DNA from 3 places in the Bradyrhizobium sp. WU425 genome. Region 2 is predicted to be linked to each of the others. Evidence: predicted binding sites of a transcription regulator. Region 2 holds the regulator's gene; each other region holds the start of a gene.
What was found. Region 2 encodes LexA, which represses DNA repair genes until DNA is damaged. Its sites were predicted from a motif close to TGTTCNNNNTGTGTTCNG; they were not measured.

Region 1: a site for LexA is predicted at 1,359-1,376, ahead of BcanWU425_RS04670 (ATP-dependent Clp protease adaptor ClpS). Genes of this name have one in related genera too.
Region 3: a site for LexA is predicted at 2,144-2,161, ahead of BcanWU425_RS11090 (ATP-dependent helicase). Genes of this name have one in related genera too.

Annotation. Positions count from the first base shown of each region.
Region 1 is NZ_CP088089.1:993,648-998,932, forward strand. Features, by position in the region: gene BcanWU425_RS04670 (ATP-dependent Clp protease adaptor ClpS) at 1-1,325, opposite strand, end outside; gene BcanWU425_RS04675 (MarR family winged helix-turn-helix transcriptional regulator) at 1,535-2,002, shown strand; gene BcanWU425_RS04680 (enoyl-CoA hydratase) at 2,020-2,790, shown strand; gene BcanWU425_RS04685 (methyl-accepting chemotaxis protein) at 2,924-5,005, shown strand; gene BcanWU425_RS04690 (dihydrodipicolinate synthase family protein) at 5,130-5,285, shown strand, end outside.
Region 2 is NZ_CP088089.1:4,081,829-4,087,113, forward strand. Features, by position in the region: gene BcanWU425_RS19820 (ComEC/Rec2 family competence protein) at 1-1,714, shown strand, start outside; gene BcanWU425_RS19825 (hypothetical protein) at 1,853-2,287, opposite strand; gene lexA (transcriptional repressor LexA) at 2,781-3,482, opposite strand; gene BcanWU425_RS19835 (molybdopterin molybdotransferase MoeA) at 3,659-4,870, opposite strand; gene BcanWU425_RS19840 (hypothetical protein) at 5,109-5,285, opposite strand, start outside.
Region 3 is NZ_CP088089.1:2,320,804-2,326,088, forward strand. Features, by position in the region: gene BcanWU425_RS11090 (ATP-dependent helicase) at 1-1,979, opposite strand, end outside; gene BcanWU425_RS11095 (DUF1328 domain-containing protein) at 2,221-2,394, shown strand; gene BcanWU425_RS11100 (thioesterase family protein) at 2,400-2,906, opposite strand; gene BcanWU425_RS11105 (FAD-binding oxidoreductase) at 2,994-4,418, shown strand; gene BcanWU425_RS11110 (hypothetical protein) at 4,469-4,831, shown strand; gene BcanWU425_RS11115 (SulP family inorganic anion transporter) at 4,838-5,285, opposite strand, start outside.

The DNA of each region.
Region 1 (5,285 bases), 3.1 Mb from region 2:
CCGTCCATCTCGTTGAGCAGCTTGTTCAGCATGGATTCCTCACACGGCCCCATGTCATCGCGGTCGCGGGCGATGAGATCGACATCCTCGATCACCACCATCGACGGCTGGAGCAACCGTGCCAGGCTCATATAGGCGCCGAGCAGACCGATCTGCTCGGCCGTGATGATCAGCGTCGTATGCCCGGGCAAATGCGTTGCGAGATAACGGATCGTGTGGGTCTTGCCAGTGCCCGGCGGCCCGTACAGCAAGATGCCTTTGCGTGTCGATTGACCCAGCCGGCGCAATTGGTCTCGGGTGTTGACGAAGGTCAGAACGTTGCGATCGAGCAGCCGCAGGGTCTGCTCCGGCAGGATCACCTCGTCGCGCGCGACCTGCGGCAAGCGATGCACCGTGATGCCGCGCGAGCGACCGCGATAGTCGGAGTCGGCATCGAGCGACAGGATCTTGCCGCGATAGGTCCGCGCAGCCTGTACGGCTTCTTCCAATTCATTGAAGCATTGCTGGACCAGAGCCGCGCCTGCGGAACCTGAGGGTACCAGGATTTCGATCCGAATTCCGGGCTCGCGACTGTATTCGCGGTGTGCGCAGAGCAAAACCGCATAGCGGAGATGATCCTGCTCACACAGCCACAGCCCGTTATCCAGACACTTGACCGGGCTCTTCTCGCCTACGTCGACGTCGGAATATTGCAGCGGGGCAATCGCGATCGCATAGCGGCCCTCCTTGAGCAGTCGTGGAATCGACAGCGTTTCGTAGCGCTGCTCCTCGTTTAATCCCACCAGCCGGATGGCCTTGCCGAAGAGCCGGTCGACGGCGGCCTGGAGATCGACCCGCATGTGGCCAGGAAACTGGCGGATCGTGGTCACGAGTTTGCTGCGCGCGGTGCTGGCAAGGTGCCAATCGAGAACGTCGCAAGCAAAGTCGAAATCTTCCTCTTGTTCGTTCGAGGGTTCATCCGCCGCACGCATGCAGTCGCTGCACAGCCAGACCGTTCGGTCGCCGATACGAACGTCGATCTGTCCCTCAGGCTTGCCACAGAGTTCGCAAGGAGTCTTGACCGCCTCTAGCGTGACCTGCAGTTGGTGGCCGGCCAATTCGATGGATTGTTGCGCAGATTTGAAAAGGGCTTCGGCAACCGATTGCGGGTAAGGTCCGCAAACCGCTTTTTCCTTCTGCTCGATCTGGGTGATCAGCGCGGTCGCTTCACGGTCTGATTTGCCGAAAACCTGCCGAAGCAGATCCATCACGAATTGGTCCGGCGTATCATCGTCATTATGAATTACGAGCTGGGTCGGCTGATTCTCGCCACGCATACTGTTCATCACGAAAGGTCTCCGGGACAATCTATGATTGAATAGAACGAATAGGGAACATAAAAGGAAGCGGCCGTCAAGCGTGACGGCGGCGGCTAATTGCGATTGGTGGGTGAGGTCCTGGTGCGCCGGGGCGGCCCTGTTCCTCGACGACTGCCGCGGCACATGTCCAGCTGCCGTCCTTTGACAATCTGATCCGCCTCGATTATCTATTTCGCATGCGAAATAAAGACGCGGGCGCGAGACACCATCGGTTGATCTACCTGTTGAGCGTGGCGCAGCGGCGCGTGCAGCGCTGGATGGCGGCGCAGCCTTCGAGCGAGGTCACGCCGGCGCAAGCGGGGCTGCTGTTCATCCTCGGCAAGCAGAACGGCGTCCTGATGGGTGAGGTGGGCGCGGCGCTCGACATGGGGCCGGCCGGCATCTCGGGGCTGGTCGACCGTACGGCGGCGGCTAAACTGGTCGAGCGGCGCGCGGATCACGAGGATGGTCGCGCCTGGCGCGTCTGGCTGACGCCGAAGGGGCGGACGGCACTGGCGCAGGCGAAGGCCAGCGCGGCACAGATCAACGCGGCGTTGACGGACGGATTCACCAGTGCGGAGATCGATATCGTCGCGCGCTGGCTGACCAGCATTCAGGACAAGTTTCCAAGACAGCTTTCAACAGAGCTTTCTAGAGATCCATAGGAATAGAGGAGAGACCCATGACCGAGCACGTCCGGATCCGGAACGACGGCGGAATTCTCACGCTCACGCTGGCACGCCCCGACAAGAAGAATGCGCTGACGGATGCGATGTACGGCAAGCTCGCCGATGCCATCGAATCAGCCGAGCACGATCCGTCGGTCCGCGTGATCCTGATCCGCGGCGAAGGCGACATGTTTACCGCCGGCAACGATGTCGGCGAGTTCGCGGCGGTCGCGGCGGGCAAGTCGGAAGGAAGCCGCAACGTCGTGCGCTTCATCCAGTCGCTGGCGCGCTGCTCCCGGCCCTTGGTGGCCGCGGTGCAGGGCCGCGCCGTCGGCGTCGGCACCACGATGCTGCTGCATTGCGACCTCGTCGTGCTTGCCGACAACGCGCAATTGTCGACGCCCTTCGTCAGCCTCGCACTGGTGCCGGAAGCAGCCTCCAGCCTGCTGATGCCGGCGCGCATCGGCTATGCGCGGGCCTACGAGATGTTCGCGCTGGGCGAGACGGTGCCGGCCAAATCCGCGCTGGAATGGGGGCTCGCCAACCGCGTCGTGCCGCTCGACAAGCTCGATGCCGAGGCGCTCGCGCTGGCGCAGCGTCTTGCCCGTCAGCCGGCCGGCGCACTCACCGCCACCAAGAAGCTGATGCGCAACGGCGAGACGCTGGTCGCGCAGATGAATGCCGAAGGCGAGCAGTTCGGGCTGCGCCTGCGCACCGCTGAGGCGCGCGAGGCCTTCACGGCGTTCACGGAACGCCGCCCGCCGGATTTCACCAAGGTTGCGTGATATCCGGGACTGCGCTGAGGCTCGTCGGGCCGGAAACTCACGCCCATTCGATTAAAACCTTAACGGAACATTGGCATGTCGCGGGCAAGGTGGCGCTCGAAAGAATAGGCCCCCGACCCAGGCCCCCGACACCATGGCAATGTTTAAGAAATCAGTAAGTTCGCTCCTTCTGACCTTGATGGCCCTGCTGGCTGCGGGTGCGCTGGCCTCCACGGCGATCCAGATGGTTGGGGCGTTCGGCCGCTATAGCGACAGCCTCGAGACCGCGCGGCTTGCCGCGGCCGACAAGGCGATCTTCCATGGCGTGCTGGCGCTGCGCAACAATCGCGGCGATGCCCAGAGCGCGATCCTCGGCGAGGATGATCCGCGAGCAAAACTCGAGGCGGCGGAGAAGGCCGAGCAGGGCGGCTATGACGCCATCGGCGCCGCGCTCGCCACCGTCGATTTCGCCCGCCGCGACGAACTCGCTGGCACATTGAAGCAGGGCTGGAGCGCCGCCGCGCCGCAATTCCAGCTGTTCTACGACGAGGCCAAGCGCCCGCGCGCCGAACGCAAGATCGAGCGGACCAACTCCTGGTATGATGCCGTCACCAAGGTGATCGAAACGGCCAACCTCGCCTCCACCGCGGTGTCGAACCGTGCCTGGATGAATGACCCTTTCATCGCCCGCATGATCCAGGTCCGGCGCTTCGCCTGGCAGGTGCGCGACCGTTATGGGATCCATTGTTCGTCGCTTCGCTCCAACGTCAACAGCAGCAAGCCGCTCGACGACGCCCAGAAGCGGTCAGTGGCGCAATGGGATGGCACGATCGCCTCCGGCTGGGCAGGCATGGCCGAGTTGCTGGCCTCGCCCGACGTGGCGGCGGAGCTGGTGACGGCCGCGACGGACGCGAAGGCCAAGACCGACGGTGCGCTCAAGCAGATCGGCGACCTCACCAAGAATTTCGACGGCAGCGGTAAGCCCGCGATGCCCGCCGCGGAATGGAATACGCTGTGTCAGTCACCCTTTGCGTCCATCGTCGCGGTGGCCAACAAGGCGCTCGACCAGTCAATCGTCCGGGCGGAAACGGTGCAGGCCAAGGCGCTCACCAATCTCGTCGTGCAGTCGCTCGCGTTCCTGCTCGCGCTCGCCGTGACCCTGACCGGCGTGTACGTGGTGCGCAATCGCCTGATGCGCCCGGTGCGCGCCATCCTGGACGCGATCGCCAAGATCAGCGCCCGCGACTACGCGACGCCCGTCCCGCAATCCAGGTATCCCGACGAGTTCGGCACCATGGCGGCCGCACTCGAAAGCCTGCGCGAGAGCGCGGCGACCGCGGAACGCCTGGGCCAGGAGCGCGAATCGCAGCAGGCGCTCCAGCTCGCCCGCTCCGGCACCGTCGATGCGGCCTGCCGCAGTTTCGACGACACCGTGCAAGCCGTCATTCACAGCGTTGCGGCGTCGACCAAGGAGCTCGATGCCACCGCGACGGACGTCCGCTCACTGGTTTCGGAATCGAGCAGCCAGACCGCGGCGGTCTCCTCCTCCGCCGAGCAGGCCACCAACAATCTCGAGACCATCGCAGCGGCGACCGAAGAACTCTCGGCGTCCGTCGGCGAGATCTCCGCGCAGGTGCAGGCCAGCGCCCGCGAGGCCCGCGAAGCCGTGTCGCAGGCAGCGCAGACCAATGCGACGGTCGAAATCCTCGATCAGACCGCTGGCCGCATAGGCGAGGTCGTGAAGATGATCAACGCCATCGCAGGGCAGACCAATCTCCTGGCGTTGAACGCCACCATCGAAGCCGCGCGCGCGGGCGAGGCCGGCCGCGGCTTCGCCGTGGTCGCCGGCGAGGTCAAGAGCCTCGCTTCGCAGACGGCGACGGCGACGGAAGAAATCTCCCGCCAGGTCGCGGAGATCCAGGGCGCGACGGGCCAGGCGGTCGCGGCCATCCGCGCGATCGGCGGCGCGATCAGCGGCATCGACGAAAAGATGACGGCGATCGCGGCAGCGGTCGAACAGCAGCGTGCGGCCACCACCGAGATCTCCCGCAACTTCCAGCAGGCCGCGCAGGGAACCCGCGAGGTCACCGACACCATCGGCAGCGTCGCCAGGCTGAACCAGGAGACGGGCAATGCCGGTTCGGTCCTGTCGGTGTCCGTGACGAAAATGTCCGCCGACGCCGATCGTCTCCGCGTCGCGGTCGAGGGCTTTTTGGGCGCGGTGAGGACCGCATAGCTTCGACAATCTTCCGTCCTTACGTCGCGCGATCGGCATTGCCGCCGATGCGCGCGGCGGGTACATCTGTGGCGCTGTGCGAGCGTCGCGGCAGATGTAAGAGATATCAGGGATGGAGAGTTCGATGCCGGTCACGCCCCACCACAAGGCCCAGCGCCCCTATCGCGGCGTGTTCCCGGTCGCACCCACCATCTTCGACGAGCGCGGCGAACTCGACCTTGAGGGACAGCGTCGCTGCATCGATTTCATGATTGACGCAGGCTCGAACGGTCTGTGCATT
Region 2 (5,285 bases):
CTTCGTTCAGCTGAAGGCACGGCTGATGCCGCCACTCGCGCCGGTGCGGCCCGGCAGCTACGACTTTTCGCGTGACATGTTCTTCCAGGGCATCGGCGCCTCCGGCTTCGCGATGGGCGCCATCACGGTGGCGTCGCCGCCTGAGACCGGCGGCTTACGGCTGCGTTACGCGGCCTTCATGCAAGGCCTGCGCGATGCGATCGATGCCCGCATCCGGGCGACGCTCGACGGCGACAATCGGGCGATCGCGACCGCGCTGCTCACCGGGCGGCGCGATGCGATCACCACGCCCGTCAACGATGCGATGTTCATCTCCGGCCTCGGCCACGTGCTCTCGATCTCCGGTTATCACATGGCCGTCGTTGCCGGCGTCGTGTTCTTCGCGGTGCGCGCGCTGCTCGCTCTGATCCCCGGATTGGCGGCCGGCTTCGCCATCAAGAAATGGTCGGCCGCCGCCGCGCTGGTCGCCGCTGCGTTCTACCTGCTGCTGTCGGGCGCGGAGGTCGCCACGCAAAGGTCGTTCTTCATGACGGCGGTGGTGCTGATCGCGGTGATGGTCGATCGCCGCGCCATCACCTTCCGCACGCTTGCTGTGGCTGCGCTGATCGTGCTGGCGGTCGCGCCGGAAGCGCTGGTGCATCCGAGTTTTCAGATGTCGTTTGCGGCAACGCTCGGCTTGGTCGCACTGGTGCAGATCGGCATGCCCAATTTGTTTGCCTCGCCGGACAATTCGGCGACTGCGCGCATTGCGATGTGGGGTGGGCGCGAGATTGCGATGCTGTTCATGGCTTCGCTGATTGCGGGACTTGCGACCACGCCCTATGCCGCCTTTCATTTCCACCGTGTCACGCCGTTCGGCGTGCTCGCCAATCTCGGCGCGATGCCGGTGGTCTCTGCGCTGGTGATGCCGGCGGGGCTGTTGGGGCTGCTTGCTGCGCCGTTCGGGCTGGACAGCGTGTTCTGGTGGGTGATGGGGATTGGCATCGAGTGGATGGTCGCGGTCTCGCGCTGGGTCGCGTCCTTGCCGGGCGCGGTGGGCCGCATCCCGGCGTTCGGGATCGCGCCGCTGATCGCGGCGAGCCTGGGAATCATTGTGCTCGGCTTGTTGCGCACGCCGCTGCGCTGGTCCGGCGCCCTGGTGCTGCTGGCAGCGATCCTCTGGGGACTGTCGGCGCGGCAGCCCGACATCCTGATTGCCGGGGATGGCGCCAGCGTCGCGGTGCGGGGCAGGGACGGATATCTGCACCTGATCAGGACGAACAAGGACAGCTTTCTGCTCAAGGAATGGCTCGCTGCCGACGCCGATCCGCGCGATGCGGGCAGAGCCTCGCTTGCCGATGGCGTGTCCTGCGACGAATCCGGCTGCGTGACGCCACTGGCCGACGGGAGGCTGGTCGCGCTGGCACTGCGCGTCGACGCTCTCGCAGACGATTGCAGTCGGGCCGCCCTGGTGGTGACGACACGTCCCGCGCCGCCCGATTGCGCGGCGATGGTGGTCGATCGGCAGCGGCTCGCCAGCCAGAGCGCGCTGGCGCTGACGCAGCGTGGTGACGGTTTTGTGGTTCAGGCAGTGAGGGCGAGAGGCACGAGCCGCCCCTGGTTGCCGGCCGGCGCCGGCGAGGGTGATTTCGACGGCAGCCTCGCGCCAAAGTCGACCGCGCCTCGCATCAAGGACGCAACGCCGGCGGACACCGATCTGCAAGCCGACGATTGATCTGATGGTGCGGAGCAACGCAGTGGTTCGGTGCGTCCGTTCGGATTCGCGGGGTGCAAACCACACCATCTCGCCGGCCACGGCCGGCGATGGCGATTCAATCCTGACCTCCGACTTCGTAGCCGGAGGGCGGCTCTGTCAGCCGATCGGCAGGTGCGTGACGGTCGGCTGCCTGTCGGCGGTGATCTGCGCCTTGTGCTCGCGCTCGGTGACCGACTGAGTCACCGGCAGTTGCAGCACCGTCGCGCGCTGGCCTTCGACGAGCTGCGTCACCAGCACGTATTTGCCGTCGGGGAATTCGATCGCATCATGATGGCGGTCGGGAACGTGCGGATCGATCTTGCCGAACTTGCCCACGCGGGAATTGATGGTGCGCGTCCAGATCCAGCGATTGTCGTAGCGGACGTCGTCGGCGAAGGCGAGCTCCGTCCCCGGCAGCAGGCAGACGGCAACAGACGGATCGGCTGCAGAGGCGAAGCCGCGCGTCGAGGTGCCGCGGAAGCTTGTCGTGACGATCGTCTCGCCGACTTCGGCGGGGCGCGACGCGACGGCATGTAGGCTGTAGTCACACATCGGGTGCTCCTCATGCTGGGATAGCAACCCGCGTCTCTTATCGAGGCGCAGGCCTCTATCAGAGTGGAAGCACGAACGCTCTGCTTGGTTGTGGGCAAATCTGCGGCTGGCTTCCGCAAGCCGCGATCACATTATCTTTCCCGAATTCAATAGGAACAAAGCTCGCCGCGATGCATTCGGGAGGCGCGTACGCGAACATTGCCAACTTGGCTGCAACGGCCGAACTTGACCGCTGGTCGCTGTTTCCTCGAACAACCGAGCCGCGAAGCGGTGCTGCTTGAAGCGGTGCTGCTTCGTCGGCGTGGCGAGGAGCCAGCGTTGGAGGAGGGGCCGGATAGTCTGTGCAGAACCAGAAAGGCTATCCAGCCGGAGCGGACGATGATCCGCTCCAATCTCTGACCGGCGATGCCGATCGGAAGCGCGCGAGGCGCCAAGCACCTCCGGCATGAAGTGCTTCCGATATGAAGTACTGCCGATAGAAAGACTCCCGGTATCAGTACTTCCGGTAAAGCCCGATCAGCTTGCCCTGAATCTTCACCCGGTTGGGCGGCAGGATGCGGACCTCATAGGCCGCGTTGGCGGGCTCGAGCGCGATCGAGGCGCCGCGACGGCGGAAGCGCTTCAGCGTCGCTTCCTCGTCGTCGATCAGCGCCACCACGATGTCGCCGGTATCGGCGCTCTCGTTGCGCTGGATCAGGGCCATGTCGCCGTCGAGAATGCCGGCTTCGACCATCGAGTCGCCGCGCACTTCCAGCGCGTAATGCTCGCCCGAGCCGAGCATGTCAGGCGGTACGCTGATAGTATGGCTGCGGGTCTGCAACGCCTCGATCGGCGTGCCGGCCGCGATGCGGCCCATCACCGGCACCGCGACGGGACGTTCGCCCTCGTCAGCGGGCAGGCTCGCGCTCGCACGCACCTTGCCGAGATTGCCCTCGATGACGCTCGGCGTGAAGCCGCGGCGGCTGCCAGCGGCTGCCTGGAGCTCCGGCAGCTTGATGACTTCAATCGCACGGGCGCGGTTGGGCAGGCGTCGGATGAAGCCACGCTCCTCGAGCGCCGTGATCAGGCGATGGATGCCCGACTTCGAGCGCAGATCGAGCGCATCCTTCATCTCGTCGAAGGAGGGCGGCACGCCGCTTTCCTTCAGACGTTCACTGATGAACCGCAGAAGCTCGTATTGTTTGCGCGTTAACATCTCGACCAAAGTCCCCCGGTTGATGTCGTCCGATTCCGAGACGCTGAATTCGGCCATAAGCCGCTGCATGCTCGAAACAAATCATGAACAGACACTATATGTTCGATACATGTTCCGCAACTGCTTAATTTACCGTGAACAGAGCAAAGTGCGCGGAACGCGCGTTGCGGGGGCGCTCAGACGGGGAGCCGCAACACTTCGCAAGCCGTGCCGGCTTCGGCCTTCGGCGCGAATGGTGCGCGGACGAGAAGTACCTGTGCTGCAGCGAGATTCGCAAGCAGCGAAGAGTCCTGATGATTGACGGGAACAACGACGCGTGTGCCATCGTCACGCTCCTCAAGATGCGCGCGCAGATAGTCCTCGCGCTGGTCGTTGGCGCCGACGTCGCGGCCGAGCACGGCGCGTTCACGGCGATGGTGAATCACTGAACGGCCCGACAGGGCGCGAATCAGCGGCACCATGAACAGGAAAGCGCACACGTAGGACGATACGGGATTGCCCGGCAGGCCGATCACACCCATTGCGCCGAGTCGCCCGTGCATCATTGGCTTGCCTGGCCGCATCGCGATCTTCCAGAACGCCATCGCGATGCCTTCGTCCCGCAGTGCCTGCTGGACCAGATCGTGGTCGCCGACCGATGCGCCGCCGGTCGTGATCAGGACGTCGGCGCCGCTCTCGCGGGCGCGGCGGATGCCGGCGGTGGTCGCCTCCAGCGTGTCGGCGGCAATACCGAGGTCGATGGTCTCGGCGCCCTCGCTGCGGGCGAGCGCGTGCAGGGCGTAGCCGTTGGAATAGACGATCTGGCCGTGGCCGGGCGTGGTGCCCGGCATCACCAGCTCGTCGCCGGTGGCGAGAATCGCGACTTTCGGACGCCTGACAACGGCAAGGTGCGGATGATTCATCCCGGCGGCGAGCGCGAGGTCTCGCTCGGTCAAACGGCTTCCCTTGCGCAGGAGCACGTCGCCCTCGCGGAAATCGACGCCGGCGGGGCGGATGTGCCGGCCGGCGATTGCGGCTTCCTTGATCGTGATCCGCTTGCCGGCGGCGACCGTGTCCTCCTGGATCACGACGGCGTCCGCGCCAAAGGGAACGACGCCGCCGGTGAAGATCCGCACGGCCTCGCCGGCTCCGACCGTCCCCTCGAACGGTCGGCCCGCTGCGACTTCGCCGATGACGGTGAGCTCCGAATCGATCGTCGCGGCATCGGCCGCGCGCACCGCGTAGCCGTCCATCGCCGACATCGCCTGCGGCGGCTGCGTGCGCCGCGCCACGACGTCACGCGCGAGCACGCGATGGTAGGCCTCGTCGAGGGAAATCATTTCTTCCGGCAGCGGCTCTGCACCCGCCAGCACCGCGGCAAGCGCGTCAGAAACCGGCATCAAGGCCACGGCGAAAACTCCTGCTCGGCACGTTCGGGCGAATGTTCCGCACGTCTTCTAGCCGAGCGCAGGCGCAGAGGCAAAAGCGGCTGAGCAGGCACAGTCATCCCGCCCCTTCACATTGTTCCGGAAGGCAGGATCAAGCGCGTCGCGGCATGATCCGAAGGAGGTCACAGATCGGCAGGAGAGTGGTCATGGAAGCGACGAAAATCATGGCAAGGCGAGAACGCGCCATGGCCTGAATCGATCAGCTCCCTGCCTGCCCGGGAGTTACGTCGGGCGCCTTGGATCCCTGATCCTTGTCGGGCAGCGGGTCGGCTTGGGATTTCAGGTCGGCGGCCTTGCTCACAAGCTTGGCGGAAAGGTCCGAATCTGAAGTTGTCCTCGCGAATTCAAGAAGAAGAGAGGCCTGCTTGGTGAGGTA
Region 3 (5,285 bases), 1.8 Mb from region 2:
AACACGTTGTCGAATTCCAGCCCCTTGGCCGAATGCAGCGTCATCAGCGACACCGCGTCCTCGTCGGCGCCGCTGTCGCGGTCCATCACCAGTGAGATGTGCTCCAAAAACCCTTGCAGGTTCTCGAACTCCTCCATCGAGCGCACCAGCTCCTTGAGGTTTTCGAGCCGACCCGCGGCGTCCGCCGAACGGTCCTTCTGCCACATCTCGGTGTAGCCGCTCTCGTCGAGCACGATCTCGGCGAGCTCGGTGTGCGAGGTGACCTCGCGCTGGGCGCGCCAGCGGTCGAACTGGGCGACGACGTCGCGCAAGGAGCCGCGCGCCTTCGGCTTCAGCTCATCGGTCTCGACCACCGCGCGCGCCGCCTCGAACAGCGGGATGCGGCGCTTGCGGGCGTGATCGTGCAGCATCTGCACGGTGGCATCGCCCAGGCCGCGCTTGGGCGTGTTGACGATGCGCTCGAAGGCGAGATCGTCGGCCGGTGAATTGATGACGCGGAGATAAGCCAGCGCATCGCGGATCTCGGCGCGCTCGTAGAAGCGCGGGCCGCCGATGACGCGATAGGGCAGGCCGAGCGTGACGAAGCGGTCCTCGAACTCGCGCATCTGGTAGGAGGCGCGCACCAGAATCGCGATCTCGTTGAGCTTGTCGCCCTGGCGCTGGATCTGCTCGATCTCCTCGCCGATGCCGCGGGCTTCCTCTTCCGAATCCCAAGAGCCTGTTACCGTGACCTTCTCGCCATCCTGGTCCTCGGTGCGCAGCGTCTTGCCGAGCCGGCCCTCGTTGTGGGCGATCAGGTGCGAGGCGGCGGCGAGGATGTGGCCCGTCGAGCGGTAGTTGCGCTCGAGGCGGATGACCTTGGCGCCGGGGAAATCATGGTCGAAGCGCAGGATGTTGTCGACCTCCGCGCCGCGCCAGCCATAGATCGACTGGTCGTCGTCGCCGACGCAGCAGATGTTTTTGACGTGGCGCGTCTGCTCCTTCTCCCCGCTTGCGGGGTCGCGACGAGCTTCGCTCACGCTGAGAAGGTCAGGATGAGGGGCTGCCTCCACGAGCTCAGCTTGCTGAGAGTCCCCCTCACCCGGATCGCTCGGGCGCGCAATTGCGCTGCCGGGCGATCCGACCTCTCCCCGCACGCGGGGAGAGGCAAAAGAAGTCGGCGCTTGGGACAGCAGCCGCAGCCACAGATATTGAGCGACGTTGGTGTCTTGATACTCATCGACCAGGATGAATTTGAAGCGCTGCTGGTACTGCCGCAGGATATCCGGGTGCTCGCGGAAGATGCGGATGTCCTCGAGCAGCAGATCGCCGAAATCGGCGGCGTTCAGGATCTTCAGCCGCTCCTGGTAGCTCGCATAGAGCTTGCCGCCCTTGCCGTTGGCGAACACGGCGGCTTCGCCCGACGGCACCTGCGACGGCGTCAGGCCGCGGTTCTTCCAGCCGTCGATCAGCCCGGCCAGCATGCGCGCCGGCCAGCGCTTGTCGTCGATATTGTCGGCTTGCAGAAGCTGCTTGAGCAGTCGGACCTGATCGTCGACGTCGAGCACGGTGAAGTTCGACTTGAGCTGCGCCAGCTCGGCGTGGGTGCGCAGGATGCGCCCCCCGATGGAGTGGAAGGTGCCGAGCCACGGCATGCCTTCGACGGCATGGCCGAGCATCTGACCGAGCCGATGTTTCATTTCGCGCGCGGCCTTGTTGGTGAAGGTCACCGACAGGATTTCGGATGGGCGGGCGCGGCCCTGGCTCAGGATGTGGGCGATGCGCGTGGTCAGCACGCGGGTCTTGCCGGTGCCGGCGCCGGCCAGCACCAGAACCGGCCCGTCCAGCGTCTCCACAGCCTCGCGCTGCTCCGGATTGAGCCCGGACAGGTATTGCGGGCCTACCGAGGCGCGCGCACGCGCGGCGATGCCGCCGGCTGCGGGCTGGTGGTCGGGGACGCTCTGGGACGTGATCTTGCTCGGCTCGGTCATGCGAATCATTTGCCCCACGTTGGCACCGCGGGGTGGTGAAAGGGGAGCCTTCTTAACAGGGATTGGTCCCTATATGGGGCCGCGGACAGGGGTTTTCCACGTGCGCCGAAAGCCAATTTGTTCCTGTCGGTCAGGCGAATTTCCGGCTTCAGCGGCCCGGAACCATTGTTCCGAGTTGGCGATTGGTTCTGCAAGTGAGGCGCGTCAGCCGCGCCGATCGCAGACAGACATCGAAACAGAGGTTCGGATCATGCTTAGCTGGGTAGTTACGTTTCTGGTTATCGCTCTGATCGCCGGTATCCTGGGCTTTGGCGGCCTCGCCGGCGCGTCGATCGAAATCGCCAAGATCATCTTCTTCATCGCAGTCGTGTTGTTCCTGGTCTCGGCCGTTGTCGGACTGGCACGGGGTCGTAACAGGGTTTAGCGCGCTTACCGCTTCGAGGGCATCGCCACGTTCCGGCCGATGCCCTCGGGCCGCGGGACGGCGCTGTGGGCCTTGACCACCGCTGCGATGCGCTCACGGATGTCTGGGGGAAAAGCCGCCACCTTTCGTGAGCCCATGTCGATGTGAAGCGACATGTTTTCCGATGTGGCGGACAGCCATCCGTCGGTCGCGTGCCGCAGCTCCTGCAAGGTGTGCAGCCGCTTGTCGTCGGCTTCCAGCAGCCAGACCGAGACCTGCACGGGATCGTCGAGGTGGATTTCGCGCAAATACCGCACGTGGCATTCGGCGGTGAAGGTCGAGCCGCCGCGCTCCTTCATGTAGCCCGGTCCGATCCCGAGCGTCAGCCACATCTGGTCGATCGCGCGGTCGAACATCACGTTGTAATAGGCCATGTTGAGGTGGCCGTTGTAGTCGATCCATTGCGGCTCGATCTGCATGATTGACGAGCGGAACGGCACGCCCTCGATCGTTGTGGCAGCAGTCTCCGGCATGTGTCCTTCCCCAGCTATGCGTCCGGTCGCTTGACTTGACCGGTGAGATGTCCTTTGCCACGGTTCGTCTCGTCGGGAGGAACGTCCGTGGGTACGACCATCACCAATAATCCGCCGCGGCCGGCGCCGAAAGCCCTCGCGAGCGCGCTGGAGCAACTTGCCGCGCGGTTCGGCAACCGCCTCATCACCTCGCAAGCCGTCCGCGAGCAGCACGGCCATACCACCACATGGATCGTGAACCAGCCGCCGGACGGCGTGGTGATGGCGCAGGAGACTGCCGACATCCAGGACGTGGTGCGGATCTGCGCGAAAAACGGCGTGCCCGTCATCGCCTTCGGCACCGGCACCTCGCTCGAGGGCCAGGTCAACGCACCCGCCGGCGGAATCTGCATCGACCTGCGCGACATGAACAAGGTGCTCGCGGTGCATGCCGAGGACCTCGACTGCGTGATCCAGCCCGGGGTGACCCGCAAGGCGCTCAACGAGCATCTGCGCGACCAGGGCCTGTTCTTCCCGATCGACCCCGGCGCGGACGCTTCCCTCGGTGGCATGGCCTCGACCCGCGCTTCCGGCACCAATGCGGTGCGCTACGGCACCATGCGCGACAGTGTGCTGGCGCTGAAAGTGGTCCGCGGCGACGGCGAGATCATCACGACCGGCACGCGTGCGAAGAAATCATCCGCCGGCTACGACCTGACGCATCTGTTCGTCGGCGCCGAGGGCACGCTCGGCATCATCTCGGAGCTGACCATCCGCCTGCGCGGCATCCCCGATACGATCGCGGCCGGAGCGGTGTCGTTCGAGACCGTGCACGGGGCGTGTCAGGCCGTGATCCTGGCGATCCAGACCGGCATTCCCGTGGCGCGCATCGAGCTGCTCAACGCCGCGCAGGTGCGGGCCTGCAACGCCTATTCGAAGTTGACCCTGCCCGAAACGCCGCTGCTGCTGATGGAATTCCACGGCAGCGAGATCGAGGTCGCCGAACAGTCCAAGGCCTTCGGCGAGATCGCCAGGGATTGCGGCGGCGGCGACTTCTCCTGGACCACCAAGCCGGAGGATCGCACAAAGCTGTGGCAGGCGCGGCACGACGCCTATTGGTCGGTGAAAGCGCTGCGGCCCGGCGACAGCATCGGGGTGGTCGCGACCGACGTCTGCGTGCCGATCTCGCGGCTTGCCGAATGCGTCGGCGAGACCGAGGAAGATCTCAAGCGCCTCAACCTGTTGTCGCCGATCGTCGGCCATGTCGGCGACGGCAATTTCCACTGCTCGCTGGTCTGCGACACCAACGATGCCGACGAGATGGCGCGCGGCGAGGAGTTCATGCATCGGCTGGTCGAGCGCGCGCAGGCGATGGACGGCACCTGCACCGGCGAGCACGGCATCGGTCAGGGCAAGCAGAAATACCTCAAGGCGGAGCTCGGTCCCGAGGCGATCGACGCGATGCGGGCGCTGAAAAAGGCGCTCGATCCGCAGAACATCTTCAATCCCGGGAAGATCGTACCGGAGGCGTAGCGCGCGGCGTGGCCGCCGTTTATGCTCGCTCCCTCACCACGGAGCAGGCAATGCAGTGGTTCGCGCGCAAGACGCGTCAGGACGTCTGGGACGAAGCGATCGAACGGCCGCTCGGCGACATCGAGGCCGCCGAGCGCATCCGTGCGATCTGTGACGCCGCTGCGGCGAGCGCGGCAGGTAGCGCGCGCAGCGACAAGCGCGACAGCGAGCGCTACGAGCGCGCGGCGAAAGTCGCGATGGAAATCGCGATGAAGATCTCGGATGGACTGATGCGCGACGACGCAGTCCGTCGCATCGTCGATCTCTGCATGAAGGCGAACGACCTCAAGACGGCGCAAATCCTGTTTCGCGCGATCCATGCCAGCTGGATCCGCGAAACGATCCAGCGCGATCACCCGCCATTGGCGCAGTGAGCCCAGTTATCGCGCCAACTTCCGCACGGCCTCGTCGACGCTGTGGAAGACACGCTCTCTCGGCAGGGCGTCGAACAATCTAAACCGCTCGAACGCGTCCTGCGCGCGCACCGATTCCAGCCGGGCCAGCGCGACGGTGACGCCCTGTTCGCTGCACGCCCTGAACACGTCCAGCAGGATCTGCGCGGCGGTGAAGTCGATCTCGACCATGCCGCTCGCCTCCAGCACCAGCAGCTGTGGCGGCGTCGTGCCGAGCACCTTGATCACGTCGCTGCGAAAGCCGGGCGCGTTGAGGAAGGACAGCGGCGCCTGCAGCCCGAGCACGGCGACGCCGGCGATGCGCTCGCCGGCGATGTGCGGATGTGCCGGCCACCAGATCGTGGTGCCCGGCACGCGCTCGAACTCGACCAGCCGCGCGCGCGTCGTGCTCCAGATGCCGTGCAGCAGCGACAGC